Regions from separate parts of the Roseinatronobacter monicus genome, predicted to be linked through region 1. Evidence: riboswitches for the same ligand, from Rfam matches in the RefSeq annotation. Region 1 holds a riboswitch; the other holds the start of a gene.
What was found. Region 1 has a riboswitch for cobalamin ahead of BD293_RS00630 (hypothetical protein). Riboswitches for the same ligand answer to the same signal wherever they lie in the genome.

Region 1 (5,120 bases):
GCCGCCACCACAAAACAGACCAGCCGGAACCGCGCCACCGGTATGCCCAGCGTCGAGGCCGTCTCATCGCCAATAGTCATGGCATTGAGCGATCCTGCAACCGCGCGAAACCAGATCGCCGCGCCCGCAAGGATCAGCGCGGGCCAGATCAGATGCGCCCATTGCGCCAGCCCAAGGCCGCCCAGCATCCAGAAAATAACCGTATGCGCGGCGCGCGGATCGCCCAGAAATATCAGCACATTCGCCAGCGCCATGACGATAAACGACACCGCCACCCCGGTCAGGACCAGACGGTCCGCACTTGTCGCCTGCGCGAAACTGGCGACAGACAGCACCAGAAGCGTTGATCCAAGTGCGCCGATAAAGGCCAGAAGCGGGACAGTCGCAAGGCCCAGAAACATGCCGGTGTGCAACAGCGCCAGAATGGCCCCAAAGGCCGCACCTGATGAAATGCCTAGCAAATGCGGGTCGGCCAGCGGGTTGCGCGTCACTGCTTGCAGCACGGCCCCCACAAGCGCCAGCCCCGCGCCCACCAATGCGGCCAGAAGCGCGCGCGGCAGGCGAATTTCCCACACAATCGCCGCGCGCCCTGCCGACCAGTCGGGCGTAACCAGCCCCGGCGCGATCTTATCCGCGATCACCCCCCAGACCGTGCCCAATGGAACGGGCACGGCCCCGATACTGACCGCCGCCGATATCGACAGCACAAGTAACACCACCCCCAACCCCCACAGCCCCTGCCGCACAGGGCGCGCCAGCACGGGAATGCGGGGTTTGGCGGCCAGAACAGGGACGGCAGTCTCAGGCGTGGGGGTGGTGCGCATGTCAGATCACTCGGGCCAGAAAGCGCTGGCCAAGGCACGGATCGCGCGGATATTGCGCGGCCCCGGTGTGGCCTCGACATATTCCAGAACGACGAAACGGTCATTCACAACCGCATCCATATCGGCGAAGGCGGGATTGGATTTCATAAACTCGATCTTCTGCTCGGCGGTGACTTCGCCGTAATTGACGATGATGATGACTTCGGGGTCGCGCTCGACCACCGGCTCCCATGCGACGCGGGTCCACGAACTGTCGACATCATCCATGATGTTGCGCCCGCCCGCCGCCTCGATCATCGCAGTGGGCATGGCGTAGCGGCCCGCTGTGAAGGGCGTATCTTCGCCACTGTCATAGACAAATACGCGCAAAGGCTCGGCTTCGGGAATGGTGGCAGCAATCTCGGCCAGTTCTTCCTGCCAACCGCTGATAAGGTCATCCGCGCGATCCTCGACCCCGAAGATCACGCCCAGATTGCGGATGTCGTTATACATGTCATCAATCGCCACCCCCTCGCGCGACATGATGTGAATGCAGCTTTCCGTCAGTTCATACACCAAAATACCAAAGGGTTCGAGCGTGTCAGGCGTCACCTCGCCGCCCACACGCATGCCGTAATTCCAACCTGCGAACCAGAAATCGACATCAGCGCCGATCAGCACTTCCCGCGTGGGGTAGCGTTCGGACAGTTCCGGCAACTCGCCAATATCGGCGCGGATTTCCTCGTCCAGCTTGTTCCAGCCGGAAATGCCGGTATAGCCCACCATCCGGTCATTCAGGCCAAGAACCAGCATCATCTCGGTCAGGTTCACATCATTGGACGCAGCACGTTCGGGCACTGTGTCAAAGCTGACCTCGCGGTCGCAGCTTTGGACAGTGACAGGGTGGGCAAGGGCTGGCCCTGCAAAGCTTGCCGCCAAAAGGGCTAAGGGTAGGGATTTCATGCGCGTCTCTCCTGTTGCATGTCGTCGAAAAGGGAAAAATCGAACTGGGCCGGGCCGCGCGGGTGTGCATGCACGCCAAAGGCGCGGGCGATCAACTCAGGCGTCAGCACCTGCGCCACCGGACCAAAGGCCAGCGGCTGGCCATCTTTCAACACCAGCAGATCATCGGCAAAGCCCTGCACCAGATTAAGGTCATGCAGAGAGGCGACGACCGTTGCCCCCAGCCCGCGCGCAAGGCGCAAAACTTCCAACTGGTGGCGGATGTCCAGATGATTGGTCGGTTCGTCCAGCACAATCAGACCCGGTTCCTGCGCCAAGGCGCGGGCCACCATCACGCGCTGCCGCTCGCCACCCGACAGCGTGCCAAAGGGGCGCGCGGCGAAGGCATGCAGGCTTAGCCGCTCCAAGGCGTGATCGACGATATGGGCATCTTGTGCGGACGGGCCTGCCAATGCGCGGCGATGCGGCGCGCGGCCCAGCGCCACAATCTCGGCCACGGTCAGGGCAAAATCGGTGGGTTGCTCCTGCAACACTGCCGCCACGCGCTGTGCGACGGCACGCGCAGGCATGGCGTGAATATCCTGCCCATCCAGCAACACGCGCCCCGATTGCGGTTTGTGAAAGCGGTAGATCAGGCGCAGCAGCGTGGACTTGCCCGCGCCATTTGCACCCAGAACCCCCAGCACGCGACCAGGGGCCAGCGTCAGGGTGACCGGCGCCAGAATGCCGGAGCCCCATGAAACCTGTTCAAGTGTCAGCGCGGCGGGTATTGGGGCGGGGCAACTCATGCTGCGCCCTGCATGGCCATGCGCCCGCGCAGCAACATATGATCCGCGCGGCGCAGTTCCAGCACACCGGCTTCGGCGCGCCAATGCAGCGTGCAGGTCTTGCAGGCGGGACAATCGGCAAACGTCACCTGTCCGTCAATATCCGGCAGAGTGCCGGTTATCCGCCCGGCCTGCCCCAACGGATAGGACAGCCTTTCCAGAAAATTCATTGCATTGCGGCAAGGGCGCGCTGTTTTCGGACAGGGCGCACAGCGTGTTATCTCAAGGAAATCGCAGTTCATTTCGGCCCCTGCTGGTTACAGCAGGGAAAGAGGCTTGGCCTCTGCGCCTTACGCAGGGGTGCGCAATCGTCATATGCCCTCCTCCGGACGCCCCGCCCGAGTTGGTGTTTCGGTTATGATGGCAGGTCTCCTGGCTTGCGGTTGGTTGTATCTTCCCGCCTTCCCGGACCATCTGGCCCAGTGGCATGCAGGGGGATACACCGCTTACAGTTGCGGGGGCAGCACCGGAATAAGAGAGCGTCTCTGCACCGGTTTCCCTATTCTCCCGAAAGATGTCGGGCACCATCACCTGATCGCGTAGCGCAAGGATGTGCGGTATTCAACATTTTTCTGTCGGCATCGGCAAAGATTGCCAGCCCGCCCCGCCGACGCAGGCACGTGGCGCGCTGTCAGTCATGGGTGTGGGTCAATTCGGGCACATCATGCGCCCCTGCCGAACCACGCCCCGAAAGGGACGGGTTTTCCATGAAAAACCGGTGACAATTGAATAAACGCCGCTCATCCCCTTCGGCAGGCAGGGTGCGCAGGGCAGGGCCTTCGGGCTGGATGATCCAGCTTTGGGCCTCATCGGCAAGATTGGCCGCCATGATCTGGCCCACGATCTGGGCCTTGACGGTCGGGTTCAGGATTTCAATCAGCGTTTCCACCCGCCGCACCAGATTTCGGCCCATCCAGTCGGCGGAACTGATGAACACCCGTTCCTGATCCGACGGCAGCGCCGCGCCATTGCCGAAACACACGATGCGCGAATGCTCCAGAAACCGGCCCACCACGGATTTGATGCGGATATTTTCGGACAGGCCACGAATGCCGGGCCGGATGCCACAGATGCCACGCACAACAAGGCTGATCTTCACCCCCGCTTGCGACGCCGCATAGAGTGCGTCAATCACATCGGGGTCGATGATCGAATTCATCTTGGCCCAGATTTCCGCAGGTCGGCCATTGCGGGCATTCTCTGCCTCGTGGCCGATCATCTCCAACAGCCGCGTTTTCAGCGATAGGGGCGAGATGGCAAGGTTCTCTAGGCGGTCCGGCTCTGCATAGCCGGACACGTAGTTGAACACCCGCGTCGCATCGCGCCCAAGGGCGGCATCGCAGGTGAACAGCGACAGGTCCGTATAGATGCGCGCGGTGATGGGGTGGTAGTTGCCTGTGCCCCAATGCGTATAGGTCACCAGCCGGTCACCTTCGCGGCGCACAACCGTGCTGATCTTGGCATGGGTCTTGTAGTTCACAAAACCGTAAACCACATGCGCGCCTGCACGTTCCAAACGGCGCGACTGGCGGATATTGGCGGCCTCGTCAAAGCGGGCCTTCAACTCGACCAGTGCGGTGACGGATTTGCCGGCCTCTGCCGCCTCGCACAGGGCCGCCACGATCGGGCTGTCGCGCGAGGTGCGATAGAGTGTCTGGCGAATGGCCAGCACATCAGGGTCACGCGCGGCCTGTTCGAGAAAGCGCACCACCATGTCAAACGTCTCATAGGGGTGGTGCAGCAGCATATCTTTCTGGCGGATCGCGGCGAACATATCGCCGTCATGGTCCTGCACGCGTTCGGGCACGCGCGGTGTGAAACTGGGCCAAAGCAAGTCCGCGCGCTCATCCAGCACCAGTTCCTTTAGGGTCGAGATCCCCATGATCCCGTCCACCTCGATCACATCGGCTTCGGGCACGCGCAATTCTTCCATCACCACTTCGCGCAGGTCTGGCGGTGCCCCGGCCGACACTTTCATGCGCACCACTTCACCGCGCCTGCGCCGCTTCAGCGCGACTTCAAATTCGCGCACAAGGTCTTCGGCCTCTTCCTCGACTTCCAGATCACTGTCGCGCAACACCGAAAACGCGCAAGAGCCCAACAGCTTATAGCCGGGAAACAGGCTGCCCATTTCGGCCAGAATAAGCTCTTCCATCGGCAACAGGCGGATAGGGTTGGAGCTGACGCGTATGAAGCGGTCGATCTGGCTGGGAATGGGCACCAGCGCATCCAGTTTGCGCCCGCGCTTGTCCTGCAATTCCAGCGCCAGCGAAAACCCCGCATTCGGGATAAAGGGAAAGGGATGCGCTGGATCAATCGCCAGCGGTGACAGCACAGGAAACACATTTTGCATAAAATGGTCGTTCAGAAACGCCCGGTCGTCATCGGTCAGGTCCAGATGCGACAGGATGACTATACCCGCCTCGGCCAGCATGGGGCGCAGGACTGACCAGATTTCCTGCTGGTAATCCATCAGCCGCCGCGCATCTTCATGGATCAGGACCAGTTGTTCCGCCGGGCTGCGCCC
Region 2 (5,120 bases), 3.5 Mb from region 1:
GTCTTGCCCGACCCAAGAAAGCCGGTGACGATGGTAACAGGGGTTTTCGACAGATCAGACATTGGGTGCCTCCAGTGGCGGAATACGGGCGATACAGTTCTTGCGGAAATGTTCGGGGCGTTCGCGCCATGGCACAAGACCATTTTCGGCGGCGCGATATTTCTGCACCCCTTCCAGAATGGCAGGCAGGTGCTGCTCTGGTGTCAGGTTGCCATAGACATAGGTCCAGGCGCCGGGCTTGCGCAATGCGATAGTGCAGCCGCGTGAACAATTGGACAGGCAGTCCACCGCGATCACGCGCAGCCCTTCGGGCGCGGCATCCTGCAAGGCCGCCACAAGCTGTGCGCCGGGGCGGTGGTCCGGGTCTGGTGTGGCCAGCGGGTTGGCAGGCATAGCACTGCGGCAGGTGGCACAGACCAGAAGATCGACAATCTCAGAAGACATGAAAGACTCCGGTTAAAGGGGGCGGCGTGGGGCCGCCCCTGACGCGCGGTTCAGCCGAGGATCATGTGCTCGACAGTTTCAAACAGGAACGCAAGGCCAACACCCATGCAGACAGCCGCAGCCAGCCGCGCCTGTAACTGGCCCTGACCGCCTTGCAGCATCTTGCCTGCAAACAGTGCCACACCCGCGGCAATCGCAAACTGAACCCCGCCAAAGCCAAGCAGATAAGCAAAAATTGGCATGGGGGTAGAGCCGATGACCGCCTCGCCATAAGCCCAGCCGTGGAAGAGGCCCGCCAGCGCGAAACCGGCCAGTGCGACAGGACCGGCAACTTGCCGCCCCAAAAGCAGCAATGCGCCAAGAATGACGACCGATGCGGTGATGACCAGTTCCGCCAGTGGCAGGGTCACGCCCGCCAGATGCACCGCTGTGCCCGCCAAAGTCGCGCCGATAAAGGCCAGCGGCCCGACCAGCGAGCGCCCCGCCAAGGCGGCAGCAATGCCGATCAGCACCACAAAGGCCAGATGGTCCAGCCCGATTACCGGATGCGCCAGACCAGAGATCAGGCCGTGAAAGATGGTCTGCGGTGCCTCGCCGCCCAACGGGTGATGTGCCAGCGCAGGGGTGGCCAGAAGCAAGGCAGGCAGGATCAGAAAACGTGTCATGGAGAGAGTTCCTTGAAAGGGGTTAACGCTGGCGGAAATCGGCATGGCAGGCGACGCAGTAATAGCGCAGATCATGCAGGCCGTTGACCAGATCGCCGCCCTCTTGGACGGTTTGGGCAAATTGCGCGGATTCGGTGGCGAAGGCAGCGGTATATTGGGCAAAGCGCTCTTGCTCTTCCCAGATGACCGGCAGCGCGCCTTTCTCGCCTTCTGGCGCGGGCGAGGGGATATCGAACAGCGTATCGATCTGCCCACCCAGTGCAGCCAGAGCATTGGCGTGGTTCTGGATCATCTCTTCGCCGCCCGCATCCGACAGCAGGGTCGCCGATACAGCGCGGAAATGCCCTGATAGCGCATTCATGGAGCGGCGGCGGCGCTCGGTCAGCCCATCAGCGGCGGTTTCAAAAACCGGGGCTTGCGGGTGCCTGTCGCCATGCGGGCCAAACGGGCCGGTCAGTTGTTCGGCCTGATCTGCATCGACATGGGAATGGCCGTGATCGTGGCTGTGGCTGTGCGCCTGACTTGTGCTGGCCGTTTCTTGCTGGCGCGCGGCATCCGTGGGAACGGCAAAGGCGACAAACCCTGCCGCCAGCACATAGCCCACGCCCGCCAGTCCCACACCCGCACGCGCATTGCGTGATAGTTTCATTCTTCCTCTTTCCTGCGCGACCACCCGTCACGCCATATCAGAGCGGGGGTGTGCAGGCAGGGTCGGGGCGCGTAACCGCATGTCCCGACGCAAGCCCAACCAGTCACCCCGCTGGTTGAAATGCCCGTTTCCGGGCCGCTTATGCGCTGGCAGGTCTCCCGGCTTGCGGATGTCAGGTTTCCCTGTCGGTCTTCCCGCCTTCCCGGCCCATATGGGGCCAGTGGCATTGGGAGACCTCTCCGGTCACGGTCGCGGGGGCGGCTGTGCTTGAGGCAGGATCTTGCGATCCGGCCCTGTCACATTCCCTTTTCACCTGTCACAAAACAGGCACCAGCAATTCCGTCATGCGCGCAACAGACCTGCGAGTCAAGCAAGGATGCGACGCCATGCCCGAAACCACCGACGCTCTGCGCGGCCCGTCAAGACTGTGCCGGAATGCCATGCCAGAAGGGGGGCAGGCTGGCCGCATTCCTGCGGCCCAAGTCCGGGATGTAACGGGCCTGTCTGGCAAGCAAGTGCAAAGCCAAACAGGCGTCGATCTGTCGGGCGCAGACGCAGGCACGCGCCAAGGGTAGATTACGACTGTCGCCCGCCCCTATTGCGCGCGCTGTTTGTAGGTGTAGCGATACCCGTAGCCATACCCGTACCCGGCCTGCCCGCCCGCCCTTTTGGGGTCATATCGGTTCAGGACCGCGCCAGAGAATTTCACACCAGCGGCCGCGCATGTCTTTTGCGCCTCCGCCACCTCGCCCAGCGGGGTCGTATCGTGGCTGGCGATGAAAATGGCAGCGCCGGTATTGCGCGCCAAGATCACCGGATCGGTCACAGCGAGAATAGGCGGCGTATCAAAGATCGTCAGCGCAAAATGTTGCGCGCAAGCCGCAATCAATTCAGACAACCCGGCGCGCATCAGAAGTTCCGAGGGATTGGGCGGATATTGCCCTGTCGGCAGCAGAAAAAGGTTCTCATGCGGCCCCTGAAACAGCGCGTCCTCGAACGGCAAATCGCCCGCCAATACTTCGGCCAAGCCGGGCACATCGCGCGACATGCCGAAATAGCGGCGCAGTTGCCCACGGCGCATATCGGCATCAATCACACAGACGCGTTGTCCGGACTGTGCCGCGACGGCGGCGAGGTTGATAGACAGAAAGCTTTTGCCTGCCTCGGGATGGGACGACGTGACTGTCAGGCTGGGGGTGCGCGCGTCGAGCATCGCAAAATGCAGGCTGGTTCGCAGCGACCGAAATGCCTCGACCGTCAGGTCGGCGGGGCTTTCAAATGCCAGAATGCCCAGCTTCCCCTCGCGGCGCCCCTCTGTATCGGCGTGCTTGTTGTAGTTGATCGTCGCAAGAACGGGCAGGCCAAGCTGCTCCAACTCAGCGGGGTCTTGCACACCCTTGCGCATCCAGTTGCGGGCAAGCACCGCACCGATGCCAGTCACGGCACCAAGACCCATGCCAAGCGCAAGGATCAGGGCCTTGCGGGGGGCGACAGGCAAGGGTGCCGCGCTGGCGCTGTCTACGATCCTGACATTCCCGATGGTACTTGCGCGCAGCACCTCTACTTCTTGCGCGCGGGTCAGCAGTTCGGTGTATATCCGTTGCGCCAGCTCAACCTCGCGGGACAGGTTCAGGATCTGGCGCTGGGTTTCGGGCAGGGTGCCCACCTGTTCGCGCAGCCCCGCCAGACGCGCGTCCAGTCGGGCGCGTTCGTCCAGAAGCTGCCGGTATGTCGGGTGCGATGGGGTGAAGCGTTGTGCCAGTTCATCTTCGCGGCGTTGCAAATCGGCCAACTCGCCCTCGATCCGCGTCACCTGACCAAGTATGGTCTGCGTTTCAAGCGTCAGGTCAATTGTCACCTGTTGCTGTCGAAATGCATTCAGCGCGGCTTCGGCAGTGCGCAGGGTCTGCTCTGCAAGTGGCAGTTGCGCGCGGATAAAAGTCAGGCTGCTTTCTGCTTCGGCGGAACTGCGCGAAATGTTCTGACCCAGATATGCTTGAATGATCGCGTCAAGGGACCGCATATCTTCGGTCCGGTTCTCGCCTGTCAGGCGGACTTCAAGAATGCCAGATGCGCGGCCCCGTTCACTGACCGAAAGCCTGTCGCGCAGAACATTGATCGCGCGACGCTCATCAACCTGCCTGACATAAAACCGTCGGCCCGGCTGGGCTGTGATGCTTGCGAGTGTCAGCGCAAAGCCGGTCTCCGCGTGTGTTAGCGGTTGTCCCACCACCCCATTCAGGCGCAAACCATCCGGCAGGACCAGCTGATATTCCGTCGCACTGGTGACACTCAGGATAAAATCTGCGTTCAGCAGGCCGGGGGGCACTATCAGTGTGTCCAGCGCAATCCTGTCGCCGGGGCGCGCAAATCTTGCCGGAATGACTGTGTCGAGCAGGCGGAACCGGTAGCGCGCGAACACCGTGCCAACCAAAGCCATAGTGTCAGGTGTCACGCGCCAATCAAGGTTCTGATCCGCAATCGCCCGCCCCAGCACCATTCGAGAGCGCAATATCTCGATTTCTGTCACGCTGCGCGGGTCAGTCTCGACCATCGCGGACAAGCTGCTGGGCAGTGCGAGTGACCCGCTCTTTTCCTCAAGTTGCAACAGCGCATCGGCCTGAAATGTGGGGTTTGTGTTGGCGATTGTGAACGCGCCTATGGCCAACCCGAGTGCCATTGCAGCCCCGATCCATCCCTTTCCGCGCCACAGGGTGCCAAGGATCTGGCCCAGATCCACTTCACCCTCTGCGATGTCCTGCGTGCTGCTATTCACCCGTTTGCGCCCCTTAAGTTATGTTGCAAGCCTGTCCACCCATGCTGTGGCAGCGGCGTCTATTTGTGCGGCGATGTCTTGGTGAAACTGGACCCCGCGGCGATAGGGGTCGGCAATTCCCTTGCCGCCGGTCCAATGGTCAAACAGCATAATCCTGCCAAACAAGTCCGGCGCAGTTTTGAGGATGTCGCGCCTATGGCCGGGCTCCATGACCAGTATCAGTGCATGTTCCGCGCCCAGTGCATACGTGAATTGCCGCGCGACATGCCCGTCCAGTCGGACACCATGCGCCAATGCCGCCGCAGTTGCATCCGCGTCCGCAGCATGGCCCGTGACGGCGGCAAGCCCTGCCGATGCGACGCGGATACTGGACCTGCGTTCCGCCAGTTTGGCCGCCAACAGGCGTTCTGCGACGGGTGATCGGCATATATTGCCGACGCAGACGACCAGAATGGAGGGCACCACCGCGCGCACTGTCCGTTAGTTCACAAAGTCTTCGACGGAGCGGGCCGCCTGCACCGTGGGCAGAAGGCGCACAATCGTATCATTCCAGCGCTGCAACGCAGAGCGCAGAACATAGACAACA

Region 2: linked by a shared signal. The riboswitch ahead of BD293_RS17280 (cytochrome c) and the one ahead of BD293_RS00630 (hypothetical protein) in region 1 are both predicted to bind cobalamin.

The regions. Positions count from the first base shown of each region.
Region 1 covers NZ_VFPT01000001.1:158,530-163,649, reverse strand. Annotated here, with positions in the region: gene BD293_RS00645 (FecCD family ABC transporter permease) at 1-824, opposite strand, end outside; gene BD293_RS00640 (ABC transporter substrate-binding protein) at 831-1,766, opposite strand; gene BD293_RS00635 (ABC transporter ATP-binding protein) at 1,763-2,554, opposite strand; gene BD293_RS00630 (hypothetical protein) at 2,551-2,763, opposite strand; cobalamin riboswitch at 2,939-3,137, opposite strand; gene BD293_RS00625 (RNA degradosome polyphosphate kinase) at 3,225-5,120, opposite strand, start outside.
Region 2 covers NZ_VFPT01000001.1:3,632,663-3,637,782, forward strand. Annotated here, with positions in the region: gene cobW (cobalamin biosynthesis protein CobW) at 1-62, opposite strand, end outside; gene BD293_RS17270 (DUF1636 family protein) at 55-444, opposite strand; gene BD293_RS17275 (HupE/UreJ family protein) at 495-1,109, opposite strand; gene BD293_RS17280 (cytochrome c) at 1,132-1,758, opposite strand; cobalamin riboswitch at 1,890-2,108, opposite strand; gene BD293_RS17285 (hypothetical protein) at 2,145-2,333, shown strand; gene BD293_RS17290 (polysaccharide biosynthesis tyrosine autokinase) at 2,354-4,534, opposite strand; gene BD293_RS17295 (arsenate reductase/protein-tyrosine-phosphatase family protein) at 4,553-5,008, opposite strand; gene BD293_RS17300 (polysaccharide biosynthesis/export family protein) at 5,015-5,120, opposite strand, start outside.